DNA from 4 places in the Pseudomonas sp. TH08 genome. Region 2 is predicted to be linked to each of the others. Evidence: predicted binding sites of a transcription regulator. Region 2 holds the regulator's gene; each other region holds the start of a gene.
What was found. The regulator FliA, encoded in region 2, starts transcription of late flagellar genes. The targets are predictions, from matches to a motif close to CTAAAGTTTNNNNNNNNNNNGCCGNTAA.

Region 1: the regulator FliA is predicted to act here: its motif matches at 2,324-2,351, upstream of motA (flagellar motor stator protein MotA).
Region 3: the regulator FliA is predicted to act here: its motif matches at 1,404-1,431, upstream of JFT91_RS04880 (methyl-accepting chemotaxis protein).
Region 4: the regulator FliA is predicted to act here: its motif matches at 2,299-2,326, upstream of JFT91_RS00495 (methyl-accepting chemotaxis protein).

What each region holds. Positions count from the first base shown of each region.
Region 1 covers NZ_JAEKEE010000001.1:1,877,579-1,881,779, reverse strand. The annotation lists gene JFT91_RS08665 (sterol desaturase family protein) at 1-233, opposite strand, end outside; gene motB (flagellar motor protein MotB) at 324-1,400, opposite strand; gene motA (flagellar motor stator protein MotA) at 1,404-2,255, opposite strand; gene JFT91_RS08650 (HDOD domain-containing protein) at 2,422-3,960, shown strand; gene rhdA (thiosulfate sulfurtransferase) at 4,003-4,201, shown strand, end outside.
Region 2 covers NZ_JAEKEE010000006.1:224,587-228,787, forward strand. The annotation lists gene JFT91_RS27365 (protein phosphatase CheZ) at 1-621, opposite strand, end outside; gene JFT91_RS27370 (chemotaxis response regulator CheY) at 640-1,011, opposite strand; gene fliA (RNA polymerase sigma factor FliA) at 1,178-1,918, opposite strand; gene fleN (flagellar synthesis regulator FleN) at 1,915-2,745, opposite strand; gene flhF (flagellar biosynthesis GTPase FlhF) at 2,862-4,201, opposite strand, start outside.
Region 3 covers NZ_JAEKEE010000001.1:1,016,816-1,021,016, reverse strand. The annotation lists gene JFT91_RS04890 (NorM family multidrug efflux MATE transporter) at 1-273, opposite strand, end outside; gene JFT91_RS04885 (LysR substrate-binding domain-containing protein) at 433-1,353, shown strand; gene JFT91_RS04880 (methyl-accepting chemotaxis protein) at 1,538-3,514, shown strand; gene JFT91_RS04875 (NTP transferase domain-containing protein) at 3,527-4,201, opposite strand, start outside.
Region 4 covers NZ_JAEKEE010000001.1:103,258-107,458, forward strand. The annotation lists gene JFT91_RS00480 (methyltransferase) at 1-232, shown strand, start outside; yybP-ykoY riboswitch at 283-407, shown strand; gene JFT91_RS00485 (TMEM165/GDT1 family protein) at 495-1,079, shown strand; gene JFT91_RS00490 (M48 family metallopeptidase) at 1,280-2,098, opposite strand; gene JFT91_RS00495 (methyl-accepting chemotaxis protein) at 2,362-4,201, shown strand, end outside.

The DNA.
Region 1 (4,201 bases), on a different contig from region 2:
GTGCCGAGGCTGAACGACAGCACCAGTCCGAGCAACAGGGTGGTGCGCGCGAATTGCTCGTCGTAGACCTTGCGCAGCTCGGCCGTGGTCAACCATTCGGGGAACAAAAAGCAGAACACCGCCAGCAGGCTCAACAGCCCGAGCGTGGCCGAGATATAGCCACTGACCCGACCCTCGCCGAATATGAAGGGGGCGTTGCCGTGCCGCTGAAAATAGGCTTTGAGTCTTTCCATAACTGATCTTCCGTGATTGCGAATACTGCGACTGGTCAATGCGACGCAGGCAGGCACAAAAAAGCCACGGTAACCGTGGCTTTTTATGGGTCACTGTTTCGGCGCGGGGGCCGGTGCAGTAGCCGGTGGCGCTGTCGGCGTGGGCGCCGCACCTCCCGGCCCGGCCGGTTTGGGTGCAGCGTCGTCGAACAGATTCAACCGTTCGCGCAACTCATGCGCCGGCACCGGTTGCTGATCCGCCGGCAAGGCGTTCGGATCGACCGGCGTCGCCGGAGCGGCACCGTCCTGACCCTGATCAGCCGGTTTGGCCGGATCTGCACCTTGCGAACCTTCGATCGCTGCCTGAGCCTTTTTGGTCAGCACGACGATGTCGATACGGCGGTTGACCGGGTTGAACGGGTTTTCCTTGTCGAACAGCGCCGACGAGGCGTAACCGACGACCCGCGCCACTTGCGCATCCGGATAGCTACCGGCGACCAAGGCACGGCGAGCGGCGTTGGCACGGTTGGCCGACAGCTCCCAGTTGCCGAAATCGCCCGTGCCGGTGTACGGCTTGGCGTCAGTGTGGCCACTGATGCTGATCTTGTTCGGCACCGCTTTGATGGTGTCGGCCATGGCCAGCAGGATGTCTTCGAAATACGGTTTCAGACGCGCAGAACCCGAGTCGAACATCGGCCGGTTCTCGGCGTCCATGATCTGGATGCGCAAGCCGTTCGGCGTGATCTCGAAGAGGATCTGGTCCTTGAATTTCTGCAGTTGCGGGTTCTCGTCGACCTTGTTCTGCAGTTCTTGCAGAAGCAGTTCCAGACGTTCTTTCTCGACCTGCTCGGCCATGCCTTCGACCTGCTCGGTGTCGACCGTGACCTTGTCCGGTTGCGGCTGGGATTTCACCTCGGGGTTGAGGGTGTTTTCCGGCGCCAGCGTCGGCGTACCGCCGAGATCAATGATGTACGGCGTGCCGCTTTCGGAGAAGCCGACCGGGTCTTTGAAGTAACCGGCGATGGCGATCTTCTGTTCCGGTGTTGCGGTGGACAGCAGCCACAACACCAGGAAGAACGCCATCATCGCCGTGGCGAAGTCGGCGAAGGCGATTTTCCACGCCCCGCCGTGATGCCCGCCGGCTATGCGCTTGACGCGCTTGATGATAATCGGCTGATTATTTTCCATGGCTTAACGACCGCGAACGGCTTGTTCCAGCTCGGCAAAGCTTGGACGGTGGGCCGGGTACAGAACCTTGCGACCGAACTCCACCGCCAGCGATGGCGGCATGCCGGAGGCCGAAGCCACCAGAGAGGCCTTGATGGCTTCGTAAACGTTCAGCTCTTCCTTGGCATCGTGAGCCAGGGAATGCGCCAACGGGCCGAAGAAACCGTACGCCGCGAGAATACCGAAGAAGGTACCTACAAGTGCCGCACCTACGTGCAGACCGATGGACTTCTGATCGCCTTCACCCAGCGAGGCCATGGTCACCACGATACCGAGTACCGCCGCGACGATACCGAAACCCGGCATGGCGTCGGCGATGCCGTTCACTGCGTGGGACGGATGCTCGAGGTCTTCTTTGAGGCTGTAGAGCTCCATGTCGAACAGGCCTTCCAGCTCGTGCGGAGCCATGTTGCCGGAGGACATGATGCGCAGGTAGTCGCAGATGAACGCGGTCATGCGCTCGTCTTTAAGAACTGCCGGGTACTTGGCGAAGATCGGGCTCGCGGCGGCGTCTTCAATGTCGCCTTCGATGGCCATCATGCCTTCGCGGCGGCTCTTGTTGAGGATCTCGTAGATCAGCCCGAGCACTTCCAGATAGAACGTGTGGCTGAAACGCGAACTGAACATGCTCAGGGATTTCTTGAGCACGTGCATCGTCATGTAGCCGGGGTTGGCCTGGAGGAATGCACCCAGTGCCGCACCACCGATGATCATCACCTCGAAAGGCTGGATCAGGGCGGCAATCTTGCCGTGGGAGAGCACGTATCCGCCGAGCACGCTCGCGAATACGACGATGATGCCGATAATTTTAGCCATAGGTAGGAAAGTACTTACTGAGTCGGGTTCAAGGTCATATTCGGAAGTTAAAAAATCTCTTCTTCTACTTATCGGCAAAACTGCGCCAGACTATAGCCAGTTCAGGCGAAAAGCCAATTTAGCCCATGCCGGGCGCGTCTACAGTCAGTGAAGATCTCGTCCAGACATGGCTAATGAAACGAACGTCCCACACGTAAAACCGACCACACTCGATGGCTGGGTCAAGTTGTTCGATGGCGTCCGACTGCCCGTACCGCAAGAGGCTCACGATAAAGTTTGCCGGGCAATTCGTGACAATCGCAGCTCGATCCGCGACATCGCTGACTTGATGCAGGACAGCCCGGCGCTGGCCTTGAGCATCATCCGTGAGGCCAATCGTCACACCCAGGGCAACATGGGCACGCCGGCGGAAAACCTCGAAGTCGCGATCAACCGCCTCGGCCTCGCCCGCACCGAAGAATTGCTCGCGCGCCTGCCGGCCCAACCGCAGATGCAAATCCCCAAAGCCCTGCGCCAACTGCAAATGATCAGCCAGCACGCCACTCAACAGGCCAACGGTTTTTTTGCCAGCCGCCTCGCGCGGCTGTGGCAGGACATTCATTGGGGCAGCCTGCTGTTTCTCTCGCCGCTGTGGCCGCTGGCGCTGACCTATCCACAGCTGCTTGAAGAGTGGGAGCTGCGGGTTATCCACAAGGGCGAATCGGCGCGGACCGTCGAGAAGCAATTGTTTGGTGTACGTCTGCTGAGAATCGCCGATGCATTGGTGCAGGTCTGGCATCTGCCGATCTGGGTGCAGCAAGGCTATAAATTGCTCCTCAGCGAGCAGCGCGAATTGGTCAAAGTGCTGCGCATCGCCCGCGACAGCGAACATCCGCTGCGCCAGCAAAACCGTCTCGACGATGATCCGACCCTGCGCCGCTGGCTCAATCAACCGGCCAACACCGTGTTGCTGGCCAACGGTCTGGCGCTGTCGGCACAACAAGCGTGGGACAGTCCGCACAGCGAGCGTTGGCAGTACCTGACCAGCCTTTATCTACAGATTTCCATGGATGAGGTGCAGCAACAGTTGCACCAGCAAGCCGCCAACAGTGCGCGTCAGCATGCGATGCCCGACTTGTGGCACCCGGCCGTTTCATTGTTGTGGCCGTGGGGCACCCTTCGTTTGCCGGCAGGCATGTTGCCGGCGGCGGCACCGAACGCTGAAGATCTGACCCAGTGGCGCCGGCAATGCGCCGAATTGCTGGCCGAGCCGAGCCGTTTCACCAACGCGATGAGCCTGACCGTCGCCGCCCGCGATGCGCTGGTCGCCAGCGGCATGCGCCGGGTGATGATCCTGATGGCCGATCGCACCCAGTCCAATTTGCGCGTGCATCAAACCGTCGGCCTGCCGAAAGACGCTGCGGCGCTGAATTTTGTGGTCAGCCAGAGCAAAGTCCTGCAACGGCTGCTCGCGCAGCAGGCGCAGGTACGGATCAACCCCGAGAACAACGCGCAATTCTCCGCACTGCTGCCACCGAGCCTGCGCACGCTGTTCCGTGGCGAACACTTGTTCCTGCGTTCACTGGTCAACAATGGCCGGGTGATCATGATTGTGGTCGCCGATCAGGGCGGCGGGCCGTTTGCCGATATCACCGTGCAAGCCTTCGGCAAAACTGCGCAGTGCATCGAAAAAGCCCTGCACAGCTTTAGCAGCCGTGGCCGATGAGGCTGCGCTACAATCCCCCCCTTTGTGCTCTGGAGACCTCACATGTCTGACTTCTCTGGCTTGCCGCTCGTCATCGAGCCGAGCGACCTGCTCCCGCGTCTCGAGTCACCTGAACTGATTCTGGTGGACCTGACCAGCGCCGCCCGCTACACCGAGGGCCATCTGCCCGGTGCGCGGTTCGTCGATCCGAAACGCACCCAGCTCGGCCAGCCGCCGGCACCGGGACTGCTGCCAGCGAAAG
Region 2 (4,201 bases):
CACCTGACTGGCCATGAGCACAAGCTTGAGCAAATTACTTTCGACTTCGGTGACCAGTTGGGTCACACGCTTGATCACCTGACCGGTCAGATCCTGGTAATCCTGGGCCAGCAGGATGTCGTTGAGATTGCTCGACACCGCACGGTTGTCCGTGCTGCTGCGCGACAGAAAACCGTCGACCCGGCGCGCCAGTTCGCGGAACTCTTCAGCCCCGACCTCGCGACGCATGAAGCGACCCCAATCGGCGCTCAAGGTCTGGGCTTCATCAGCCAGACTGTTGACCACCGGCGTGGCGCTTTCCACCAGATCCATGGTGCGGTTGGCCGCGGCCTCTGTCAGCTTGACCACATAGCCCAGGCGTTCGGTGGCGTCGGTGATTTGCGACACTTCCTCGGCCTGCGGCATGTTCGGATCGATCTGGAAGTTGACGATCGCACTGTGCAGTTCACGTGTGAGCTTGCCGACTTCCTGATACAGGCCGCGGTCACGGGTCTGATTGAGCTCATGGATCAGTTGCACAGCGTCGCCGAACCTGCCTTTTTCAAGGCTCTCGACCAGTTCGACCGCGTGTTTTTTCAGGGTCGACTCGAAATCGCCCTGTGAAGATTCGTTATGCTCCATAGCTCCCCCGCGCGTTCATCAGCCGATGCGTTCGAAAATCTTCTCGATTTTGTCTTTCAACGCCTGAGCCGTGAAAGGTTTGACGACGTAGCCGTTTACACCGGCCTGAGCGGCTTCAATGATCTGCTCGCGCTTGGCTTCAGCGGTCACCATCAGTACGGGCAGATGCTTGAGTTTTTCATCGGCACGCACGTGGCGCAGCAGGTCGATACCGGTCATGCCCGGCATGTTCCAGTCTGTTACCAGAAAGTCGATGCTTCCGCTGTTGAGCACCGGAATGGCGGTAGTGCCATCGTCGGCCTCGACGGTATTGGTGAACCCAAGATCCCGCAGCAGGTTCTTGATGATCCGCCGCATCGTTGAGAAGTCATCAACGATGAGGATTTTCATGTCTTTGTTCAATTCGACCTCCAAGCAGTCTTAAACGCGCCCAGCACCTGGACGCGCCACTTCAATCAATCGGCGCAGCACTCGAAGACTGTCTGGAGCACAACAGAGCAAGACCGGTGCCGTTCATCACCGCACCAGCCTCGTTCGCAGTGTCCCCACACTGCCTTCAGCGCGCTCGCCACTCCCCCAAACGCCCCCGCAAGCGGGCCGCGCACTGGCTGTGTAACTGGCTGACCCGCGATTCACTGACGCCAAGGACTTCACCGATCTCCTTGAGGTTCAGCTCTTCGTCGTAGTACAGCGCCAACACCAGTCGCTCACGCTCCGGCAAATTGGCAATCGCGTCCGCCAGCGCCGCCTGGAAGCGTTCATCTTCCAGATCGCGTGACGGCTCAAGATGAGCACTCGCGCCATCCTCGTGCAGCCCTTCGTGTTCGCCGTCCTGCAACAGGTCGTCGAAACTGAAGAGGCGGCTGCCCAAGGTGTCATTCAAAATCCCGTAGTAATCGTCGAGACTCAATTGGAGTTCGGCCGCAACCTCGTGATCTTTAGCATCACGGCCGGTTTTAGCTTCAATTGCACGAATCGCGTCACTGACCATACGGGTATTGCGGTGAACCGAGCGTGGCGCCCAGTCCCCTTTGCGCACTTCGTCGAGCATCGCGCCGCGGATTCGAATGCCCGCGTACGTTTCGAAACTGGCGCCTTTGCTGGCGTCATATTTGGTCGAGACTTCGAGCAGGCCGATCATCCCGGCCTGGATCAGGTCTTCGACCTGCACACTCGCCGGCAACCGTGCCAGCAAGTGATAGGCAATGCGTTTGACCAGCGGCGCGTAACGCTCGATCAGCTCGTACTGAGCGTCACGTGCCGACTTTTTGTAGTAATTCATACCGCTAGCGGTCATAGCACGGGCCCTGCCGTTTGCTGCACGAGACGCTCGACGAAAAACTCGAGATGGCCGCGCGGGTTGGCGGGCAGCGGCCAGGTGTCGACCTTTTGCGCAATCGCCTTGAACGCCAGCGCGCACTTGGAACGCGGGAAGGCTTCATACACCGCGCGCTGCTTCTGCACTGCCTTGCGCACGCTTTCGTCGTAAGGCACGGCGCCGACGTATTGTAGAGCGACGTCGAGGAAGCGATCCGTGACCTTGGTCAACTTGGCGAACAGGTTGCGACCTTCTTGCGGGCTCTGCGCCATGTTGGCGAGAACGCGGAAGCGGTTCATGCCGTAATCGCGGTTGAGCAATTTGATCAGCGCGTAGGCGTCGGTGATCGAAGTCGGCTCATCGCACACCACCAGCAACACTTCCTGGGCGGCGCGGACAAAACTGACTACCGAGTCACCAATACCCGCAGCGGTGTCGATCACCAGCACGTCGAGATTGTCGCCGATGTCGCTGAACGCCTGAATCAGGCCAGCGTGTTGCGCAGGGCTCAGGTGCACCATGCTCTGGGTGCCGGAGGCAGCCGGCACAATGCGAATCCCGCCGGGCCCCTGCAACAGGACGTCGCGCAGTTCGCAGCGGCCTTCAATGACGTCGGCCAGCGTGCGTTTAGGGGTTAACCCCAGCAGAACGTCGACGTTCGCCAGTCCCAGGTCGGCGTCCAGCAACATGACCCGACGGCCAAGCTCTGCCAGCGCCAGGGACAAGTTCACTGACACGTTAGTCTTGCCGACGCCACCTTTGCCGCCGGTCACCGCGATCACCTGTACGGGATGCATGCTGCCCATGTTATTTCTTTACCTTGTCTTGCATAGACGGAGGCCACATTACTGGCTGCGCGTTCACAACCTGAACAATGCATGGCAGACCATCGATGTAGGTACAAAAACTGTTCATGAATACCTCAGCCTACCTGCTTGGTCGGGCTGTGATAGATATCAGCGAACATGTCAGCCATGGCTTCTTCGCTGGGTTCTTCCTGCATTTGCACGCTGACGGCGCGGCTGACCAATTGATGACGGCGCGGCAGATGCAGATCATCCGGAATCCGTGGGCCATCGGTCAGGTACGCGACCGGCAATTCATGACTGATCGCCAGGCTCAACACTTCGCCAAGGCTGGCCGTTTCATCCAGTTTAGTCAGGATGCACCCGGCGAGCCCGCAACGCTTGTAACTGTGATAAGCGGCGGTTAGAACCTGTTTCTGGCTGGTGGTTGCCAGCACGAGATAATTTTTTGCACGGATGCCACGTCCGGCCAGACTTTCGAGCTGCATGCGCAGGGCCGGATCGCTGGCTTGCAGGCCGGCGGTATCGATCAGCACCACGCGCTTGCGCAGCAGTGGATCCAGCGCTTGCACCAGCGACTGGCCCGGATCGACATGGGTCACCGGCACATTGAGGATGCGGCCCAGAGTCTTGAGTTGTTCCTGCGCGCCGATGCGGAAGCTGTCCATGCTCACCAGCGCGACATTCTGCGCGCCGTACTTGAGCACGTAACGTGCCGCGAGCTTGGCCAGCGTGGTGGTCTTGCCCATGCCGGCAGGGCCGACCATGGCAATCACACCGCCCTCTTCCAGCGGCTCGACTTCCGGTACGGCAATCATCCGCGCCAGGTGCGCGAGCAGCATGCGCCAGGCCTGACGGGGTTCTTCGATATCGGTAATCATCGACAGCAAGTCGCGCGACAACGGCCCGGACAGACCGATGCGTTGCAGACGGCGATACAGATTGGCTTGCGCCGGACGGCTGCCTTGCAGCTGATTCCAGGCCAGGGTGCCGAGCTGAACTTCCATCAGCTCGCGCAGGCTGTTCAATTCAAAACGCATCGAATCCAGTGCACGTGGATCCACGCCGCCGGAGGACTGCGCAGGCGCCGGAGCTGGACGCGCCGGGGCGGCGTAGGTCGGTTCGCTCAACGGTTCGGCAGCGGTCAGCGGCAGGCCAGCGGTCAACGGCAGCCCGGCAAAGATCTGGCGATTGCTATTGCCGTCGGCTTCGCCGCGCAGGCTCAACTCGGCCTGGGCGGTAACGATGCGCGACTGCGTCTTGCGCAGTTCGTCTTCGAGTTCCATGTTCGGAACCCGTGGCGCGAGCGCCGACAATTTGTAATCCAGTGCCGCCGTCAACTCGACACCGCCGGCAATGCGGCGATTGCCAATGATGGCGGCATCAGCGCCCAGCTCATCACGAACCAGCTTCATGGCCTGACGCATATCGGCGGCAAAGAAACGCTTAACTTGCA
Region 3 (4,201 bases), on a different contig from region 2:
GGCCTGGGTCAGCCGCGCCGCGCCGATGATGTCGCCGGCGCCCTTGCGGATCGCCACCAAGGTGCCGACGGCCGCGATCACGCCGATGCAGAAAATCGATACGAACGAATAGCTCGCAGCCCCCAGCCCACCGCCGGCCAGCGCTTCGGGGCTGATGCGCGCCATCATCAGGGTGTCGGTCAGCACCATCAACATGTGCGCTAACTGCGAGGCGATCAACGGCCCCGACAGCCGCAGGATGGCCCAGAGTTCGGTACGCACAGGATGCTGCATGGTCATCACCACTCAATTTTCAGAGGGAACAGGAGACCGTCGATTCTCGGCGCTCGGAAGGCTTTGCACAAAGGGATAAAAAGGATGGGTGGCATGATTAAAACTCATCCTGAACGGATTCTGCTAAGTTGGCCGCATCCCGCTACAGGAGCTTTGTGCATGTCCCGTCGACTTCCTCCGTTGTATGCCCTGCGCGCATTTGAAGCCGCGGCGCGGCACAGCTCGTTCACCCGTGCCGCCGAAGAACTGTCGATCACCCAGAGTGCAGTCAGTCGGCACATTCGTACGCTTGAGGATCACTTTGCCTGTCGGCTGTTTCATCGCAGTGGACGCAACTTGCAACTGACCGAAGCGGCGCGCCTGCTGCTGCCCGGTATCCGCGAAGGCTTCACCGCCCTTGAACGCGCTTGCAACACTTTGCGTGCTGAAGACGACATCCTGCGCATGAAAGCGCCATCGACCCTGACCATGCGCTGGCTGCTGGCGCGCCTTAGTCGCTTCCGTCATTTGCAGCCGGGCAACGAAGTACAACTGACCAGTGCCTGGATGGACGTGGATTCGGTGGACTTCAACGATGAGCCTTTCGATTGTGCCGTGCTGTTGAGTGACGGCCATTTTCCGCCGGACTGGGAGGGCAGCCTGCTTTTTCCCGAAGAGCTGATCCCGGTGGGCGCGCCGAACCTGCTGAATGATCAACCGTGGGATGTTGCGCGACTGGCCAGCGCCGAATTGTTGCACCCGACCCCGGATCGCCGCGATTGGCGCAGCTGGCTGGAGCACATGGGGTTGTCCGATCAGGTCTCGCTCAAGGGCGGTCAGGTGTTCGATACGTTGGAATTGGGGATGATCGCGGCAGCTCGCGGTTACGGCGTGTCGATGGGCGATCTGCTGATGGTGGCCGAAGATGTCGCTCAAGGAAGATTGAGCCTGCCGTGGCCGACGGTGGTCGCCAGTGGATTGAATTATTACCTGGTGTGGCCAAAAACCCGTCCGGGAGGTGAACGTTTGCGCCGCCTTAGCGACTTTCTCCAGGGCGAAGTCCGCGCCATGGAGCTGCCGGCAGTCAAACGCTTGAGCTGAAACGTTCGAGCCGCCACAATGCCGGCCTTCTGCCATAACCCTGCTGAGTGCTCAAGTATTCGGGTTTTCCGCCGACTACGAGCAAGTGGAACCGTCGTGCCGGTATCCACGAGCCACCCCCACTATTAGAAAATTATCCGAGCTGCGATCAAGGAGGATCGAAAAGTTCGGCCAGGAGCTGTCCATGTCTCAACCTCGCGCTCGGATCGCCTCGCAGCTGGGCCTCGCGCTCGCCGTGATACTGGCGATTGTCATCAGCGGCAGTACGGTGTTCGCCTTGCGTTCGCTGGATACCGCCAACCTCGCCACCCGTGAAGAGCATCTGGCCAGCGAAGCACGTCTGCTGGCCGACCAACTGAGCACTTTCCACGGCACGCTGCGTGAAAGCACCCAGCGCCTGAGCGGGTTGTTCGAGAAGCGCTTCAGCGCCGGTCTGAGCATTCATCCCGATGAGCCAGTGACGGTGGCTGGAACCCAGACCCCGGGCCTGCACTTGGGCAGCGAAGTGTTGAACAACAACTTCAAGGAAGTCGACGAGTTCAAGCAGATGACGGCGGGCGTCGCCACGCTGTTCGTGCGCAGCGGCGAAGACTTTGTGCGGGTCAGCACCTCCCTGACCAAACAAGACGGCACCCGCGCCATCGGCACCTTGCTTGATCACGCGCACCCGGCTTACGCGAAGTTGATGGCGGGGCAGGGTTATGTCGGCCGCGCCTTGTTGTTTGATCGCTCTTACATGACTCAGTACACGCCAGTGCGCGACGGCAGCGGCAAGGTGATTGCGGTGCTGTTCGTCGGTTTCGATTACACCGACGCGCAGAACATTCAGTTCGACAACCTCAAGCGTTTCCGCATCGGTCAGAGCGGTTCGCTGGCGTTGCTGGATGAGCAGAACAAATGGCTGGTTCCGCCAGCGGGCGTGCAGGCGCTGGATCAAGCCGTACCGGTGATCAATGGTCTGGTGAAGACGCCGGGCAAAGGCGAGTTCTGGAGCGACAAGTCGGAGGACTTCTACAGCATCGCCGTGCCGTTCGATGGCGGGCCGTGGTCGGTCGTGGCGAGCATGCCGAAGTCGGAAATTCGTGCCGTGACCTGGAGCGTCGGTACGCAACTGGCCATTGGCAGCCTGTTGGCGATGTTGTTGGCGGTGGGTTCGGTGGTGTGGCTGCTGCGCAGCAAACTCGCGCCGCTGAGCGATCTGGTACGTCAGGCCGAAGCCTTGGGCGCCGGTGATCTGAGCGTGCGCCTGAACGTGTCGAGCAATGACGAGATCGGGCAACTGTCCCGCGCGTTCAACCAGATGAGCCAAGCGTTGTCGACCATGGTCGAGCACATCCGCCGCTCTTCGGAAGAGGTCAACAGCCGCGCACAAGCCTTGTCTGGCCTGTCCGGCGGCGCGTACGAAGGCATGGAGCAGCAGTCTGGCGAAATCACCAGCATGGCCGGTGCGGTTGAAGAGTTCAGCGCCACCTCGCTGAACATTGCCGACAACATGGGCGCCACCCAGCGTCTGGCCCAGGAAAATGCTCAGCAAACACAAATTGGTCGCAGCTCGATGGAAGAAGCTTCGTCGTCGCTGGAGCAAATTGCTGGCGCCCTGAACAGCACCGCCACGGTGATCAACACCCTTGGCCAGCGTTCTCAGGAAATCGGCGGCATCGTTGGCGTGATTACCTCGATTGCCGAACAGACCAACCTGCTCGCGCTTAACGCTGCGATTGAAGCCGCGCGTGCCGGTGAGCAAGGTCGCGGCTTTGCCGTGGTGGCGGATGAAGTGCGCAGTCTGGCTTCGCGTACTCGTCAGGCGACCGATGAAATTTCCAGCATGATCCACAGCATCCAGCAGGAGACCGGCAACGCGATCAGCACCATGGAGCAGGGCAATGTGCTGATGCAGGAAGGCTTGTCGCGTAACGCTAATGTTGCGTCGGCGCTGGCGCGCATTGATGAGCAGAGCCGTTCGGCGGGGCAGCAGTTTGCGGCGATTACCACGGCGACTCAGGAGCAGAGCAGCACCGCGACGTTGCTGAGCAGTAATTTGCAGAGCATTGCGTTGGCCAACAGCGAGCAGCGTGAAGTGGTTTCCAACCTGGCCGTGACCGCCAAGGAACTGGAAGGTCTGGCGGCCGAACTGCGTCAGGAGGTTGACCGGTTCCGTTAAGGCGCCGGTGCCTTATTGATACACCGAGAGGTCCTCACTGGAGTCGACCTCTCCCCATTCGCCGGTGTAGGCGACAGCTTCAATTGGCACCCGACCGGCATCGATGACGCGTTGCAGAGTGTTGGTCATGTGCATGCTGTCGCGTTGCTGCGGCGACAGTTCGGCACGCAGTCGCACGACTTCCGCCCAGCCTTCGGGAGTGAAGCGCAAAAGCCCCATGTACTGACCCTGAACGTCATCCACCGATTGTGGCTTGTTGCCGATTTCCGCCAGCGTGTGCGTGGCGGCCAGGCGAAAGGTTTCGGCATCCAGCAATGGGTCGCCGAAACGCTCGGTCCACAGCTGCAACCAGTTGGGGTCGTAGGTTACGGCCAACGCCGCGTCGCTGTTGATCAACGACTGCACGGCCACAGGGCTGTAGAAAATATCCGAATAGCTGACGATGCACGGCTGACCCTGAAGCCAGGACTCGGCGCAGGCCAGTGACGAAACCATATTGGTCTCGGCCCAGCGCGGGTTGTGAAACTCGCTCAGACCACGCTCTGCCAGCAGCTCGCGCTTGTAACCGGTCACCACCGCGATGTCGCTGATACCCGCTGCCCGCAATGACTCCAACTGCCATTCCAGCAGTGGTTTACCGCGCAACTCGACCAGACATTTTGGGCGTTCATCGGTGAGGCTTTTCAT
Region 4 (4,201 bases), on a different contig from region 2:
TTTGAACGCGATTCTGAGCAATCCGCCGTTCCATGTCGGGGTGCACACCGATTATTTCGCCACCGAGAACTTGCTGCGAAAAGCAGCCAAACATCTGAAAAACGGCGGCGAACTGCGCTTGGTCGCGAACAGTTTCCTCAAGTATCAACCGCTGATCGAAGAGCATCTGGGTGTGTGTGCAATCAAGGCCGAGGGCAATGGTTTCCGCATTTACCGAGCCAAGCGCGGCTGAAAACTCTTTTCAAAAAGAGGCTTGCCGTATCGGTTTTGCGAAGGCAGAATCCGCTCCGTCCTAGGGGAGTAGTCTCCCACGAGCGCCAAGCTCGTCCGGCATACGTCAACATACTTGATCCTCAGATCATGGCGTATGCGACCCAAGCGTCCGCACCAGACGGATCGCAGGGTTTGACAAGACCTATGACACGCACACCTTACCCGGGGCGGGAAGGCTGTACGTGTCATAGCCGTGTCGACCCGCCCCTTAGGAAATCCTGATGCTGGACTCGTTACTCGTTCCCACCGCAATCGTTGCCTTGGCCGAAATCGGCGACAAGACGCAACTGCTCGCGCTGATTCTCGCCGCTCGCTTCCGCAAACCCTGGCCGATCATTGCCGGTATTGTCGCCGCGACCCTGGCCAACCACGCAGCAGCCGGTGCGGTAGGCGCCTGGTTCGGCAGCTTCTTCTCGAATGCGACGCTGCACTGGATCCTCGCCGCCAGCTTCACCGCCACCGCGTTGTGGACGCTGGTGCCGGACAAAATGGACGACGATGAAACCAGCACCGCGCGCAAGTTCGGGCCGTTCCTGACCACGCTGATTGCGTTCTTCCTCGCCGAAATGGGTGACAAGACGCAGGTCGCCACAGTGATGCTCGCGGCGCAATATCCGGATCTGTGGCTGGTGATTCTCGGCACCACGGCGGGCATGTTGATTGCCAACGTGCCGGTGGTATTGGCGGGTAATTTTGCTGCAGACAAATTGCCACTGACCTTGATCCGTCGCCTCGCGGCTTCGGCGTTCATGATTCTGGCAATTGTCGCGGTGTACAAGGCCATGCAGAGCAGTGGCTGGGTTTAACCCCCGTCTACTGAACTACCCAAAACCTGTGGTGAGGGGATTTATCCCCGATGGGGCGCGAAGCGCCCCCAAACCTGCTGCCTCAGAGTGTCAGACATAGCGCATTTGCAGATTTTGGGGCTGCTTCGCAGCCCATCGGGGATAAATCCCCTCGCCACAACAGCCCTCCCAACCTGAAGAATCGTTGTGTCCTTCGACTCTTAGGACTTCGGGGCTTTTTCGTACAGCGGCATGACCTTCGGAATCGCCGCCTGCAACGCAGAAGTGCGGCTACTGGAAGACGGGTGCGTACTGAGGAACTCCGGCGGAGCACCTTCACTGGCCTTGCTCATCTTTTCCCACAGCGTAATCGCCGCATTAGGGTTGTAGCCGGCGCGGGCGGCGAGTTCGAGACCGATCAGGTCAGCTTCATTTTCATTGGTACGACTGTTGGGCAAGGTCATGCCGTAGTTGGCCACGGTGTCGGCCAGCGCCAGACTGTCCTGCCCCAGACCGAGCAACGCACCCGCGCCCTGCTTGGCCATCTCGATACCGTAAGCCTTGGACATCGCTTCACGACCGTGTTCGCGTAAAGCGTGGGCAATTTCATGCCCCATCACTGCGGCCGCTTCATCGTCGGTCAGTTGCAGTTTGTCGAGCAGACCGGTGTAAACGATGATCTTGCCGCCAGGACCACAGTTGGCATTGAGCTCATCGCTCTTGATCAGATTGACTTCCCATTTCCATTGCGCGGAGTCCGGCCGGAATGTCGGCGCCTGGGCGATCAACCGATCGGCGATCACCTGAATACGTTTGGCATCGGCGCTGGTTTTGTCGAGCACGCCTTTGCCGGACGCTTCGCCAACGGTCTTCTGATACGACTGGGCATACATCTGGTCGACCTCTTGCGAGGACAGCATGCTGAACATGTACTGCTTGCGCTCGACACCGACGGCGCCGCCGCTGGTGGTGTTGACCGACTGACAACCGGCCAGCAACAGCGCTGCGCTCAGTGCACTTACAACCAATGTCTTGTTCATTCAAAAGCTCCCTGAAAACCTGCCGCGTATCCTAGGCGGGTAATTGTATCGACGCCAGATACAACGGACGTATTGCAGCGACTTTCAGACGCGTCCCACCGCTGCTGTCGTAAAAGATTCATACCGAGCGCCAGGCCCTCTGCAACTGCGTCGCACACTGATCCATTTGCGACATCGGCGTTCAATGGCAATTGTTCGCACTCATGGCCCAATGCTTGCTGCCGATACATCACCGCAGACGTCCTCTCGCGTGCGGAGCTCCCATGAAGTTCAAGTCGATCCAGTTTTCCGTTGCCGCCCTCGCCGGCGCCATCGTCCTTAGCGTGGTGGCCGCACTGGTGCTTTACGCGCTGTTTGCCGGCGCCCGCACGCAGGAGATGGTGCAGCAGCGCACTCAGGCGCAGTTCGAACAAGTCATCGAGCAGCGCCTGACATCGCTGGCACAAACCCAGGTCAGCCAGATCCAGCGCGAACTCGAGGCGCCGCTGCTGATTGCCGGCGGACTGGTGCGGGTCAACGCTCTGCTCGGTACGCCGGGCACCGATGGCCAGCCGCGCCTCAATGTCAGCCGCGAACAACTGATCAGCCTGATCAAAGAGAACGTCGAGAAGAATCCGAAGATTCTCGGCACCTACATCGGCTGGGAAAAAAACGCACTTGATCACAATGACGCCGCCTACGTCGGCACCAGCGTGGTCGGCATCGATGCCGCCAACGGGCGCTTTCTGCCGTGGTGGTTCCGCAATGACGACGGCACCTTGGGCCTGGACAAACTGGCGGATGTCGACGATCAAAAAGTGCTTTCCACGGGCGTGCGCGCCAGTGAGTACTACTTGTGTTCAAAAGAGAGCAAGAAAGCCTGCGTGATCGATCCGGCGCCGTACAAGGTCGGTGACAAGATCGTCATGCTCGCCTCGTTTATCGAACCGATCATGCTCAATGGCACGTTCCAGGGCATCGTCGGCGCCGACCTGTCGGTGAACTTCATTCAGGAAATGCTCCTAAGCGCGAACCAGAAACTCTACAGCGGCGCCGGGCAAATGGCCCTGATCGGCGGCAATGGCCGGATCGTTGCCTACACCAAAGACCCGAGCAAATTCGGCGAGAAAGTCAGCGACATTCTTGATGCCGAACAGACCGCCAATATGGCCAAATTACAGCGCGGCGAAGTCACCTATTCGGTCAATAAGGACAAGGGGCGCATCGAGTTGTACCTGCCGTTCGGCATCGGCCAGACTGATGCGCGCTGGACGCTGATGCTGCAACTGCCGCTCAACGCGGTGATGGCTGACCTGCAAAAGCTTCAGGGTGATCTCGATGCCCAACGCAAATCCGACACCTTCGGCATGGCCATGGTCGGCCTGCTCATCGCCGGCATCGGCCTGCTGGTGATCTGGCTGGTCGGTCACGGCATCGCCCGACCGCTGAAGCAAATGGTCGCCATGCTCAATGACATCGCTCAGGGTGAAGGTGATCTGACCCGACGCTTGAGCAGTGATCGCAGCGATGAATTGGGTTTGATCGCCAAGGGCTTCAACACTTTTCTGAGCAAGTTGCAGGCGATGATCACTCAGGTGGTGACGTCGGTGCAGAGCGTCAGCGATTCCTCGGAGCACACCGCCGACATCGCCATTCGCACCAACATCGGCATCCAGAAACAAATGGCCGAGATCGATCAGGTGGCCACCGCCGTGCAGGAGATGACTGCCACCGCACAAGATGTTGCGCGCAATGCCACGCAAGCTGCGCAAGCCGCCAGCCATGCGGATCAGGCGGCCAGTCAGGGCATGCAGATCGTCCGTGACACGTCGAACTCGATTGGCGTGCTGGCGGTGGAAATCGGCAAGGCCGTGGACGTAGTGCAAACGCTGGCCAAGGACAGCGAGAACATCAACGCGATCCTCACGGCGATTCGCGGGATTGCCGAGCAGACCAATCTGCTGGCGTTGAACGCAGCGATCGAAGCGGCACGCGCGGGTGAGCAGGGTCGCGGCTTTGCGGTGGTGGCGGACGAGGTGCGCAATCTGGCGCAGAAAACCCAAAAAGCCACCGAAGAAATCCAGAGCATGATCCAGCAACTGCAACAGGGCACGCGCGACGTGG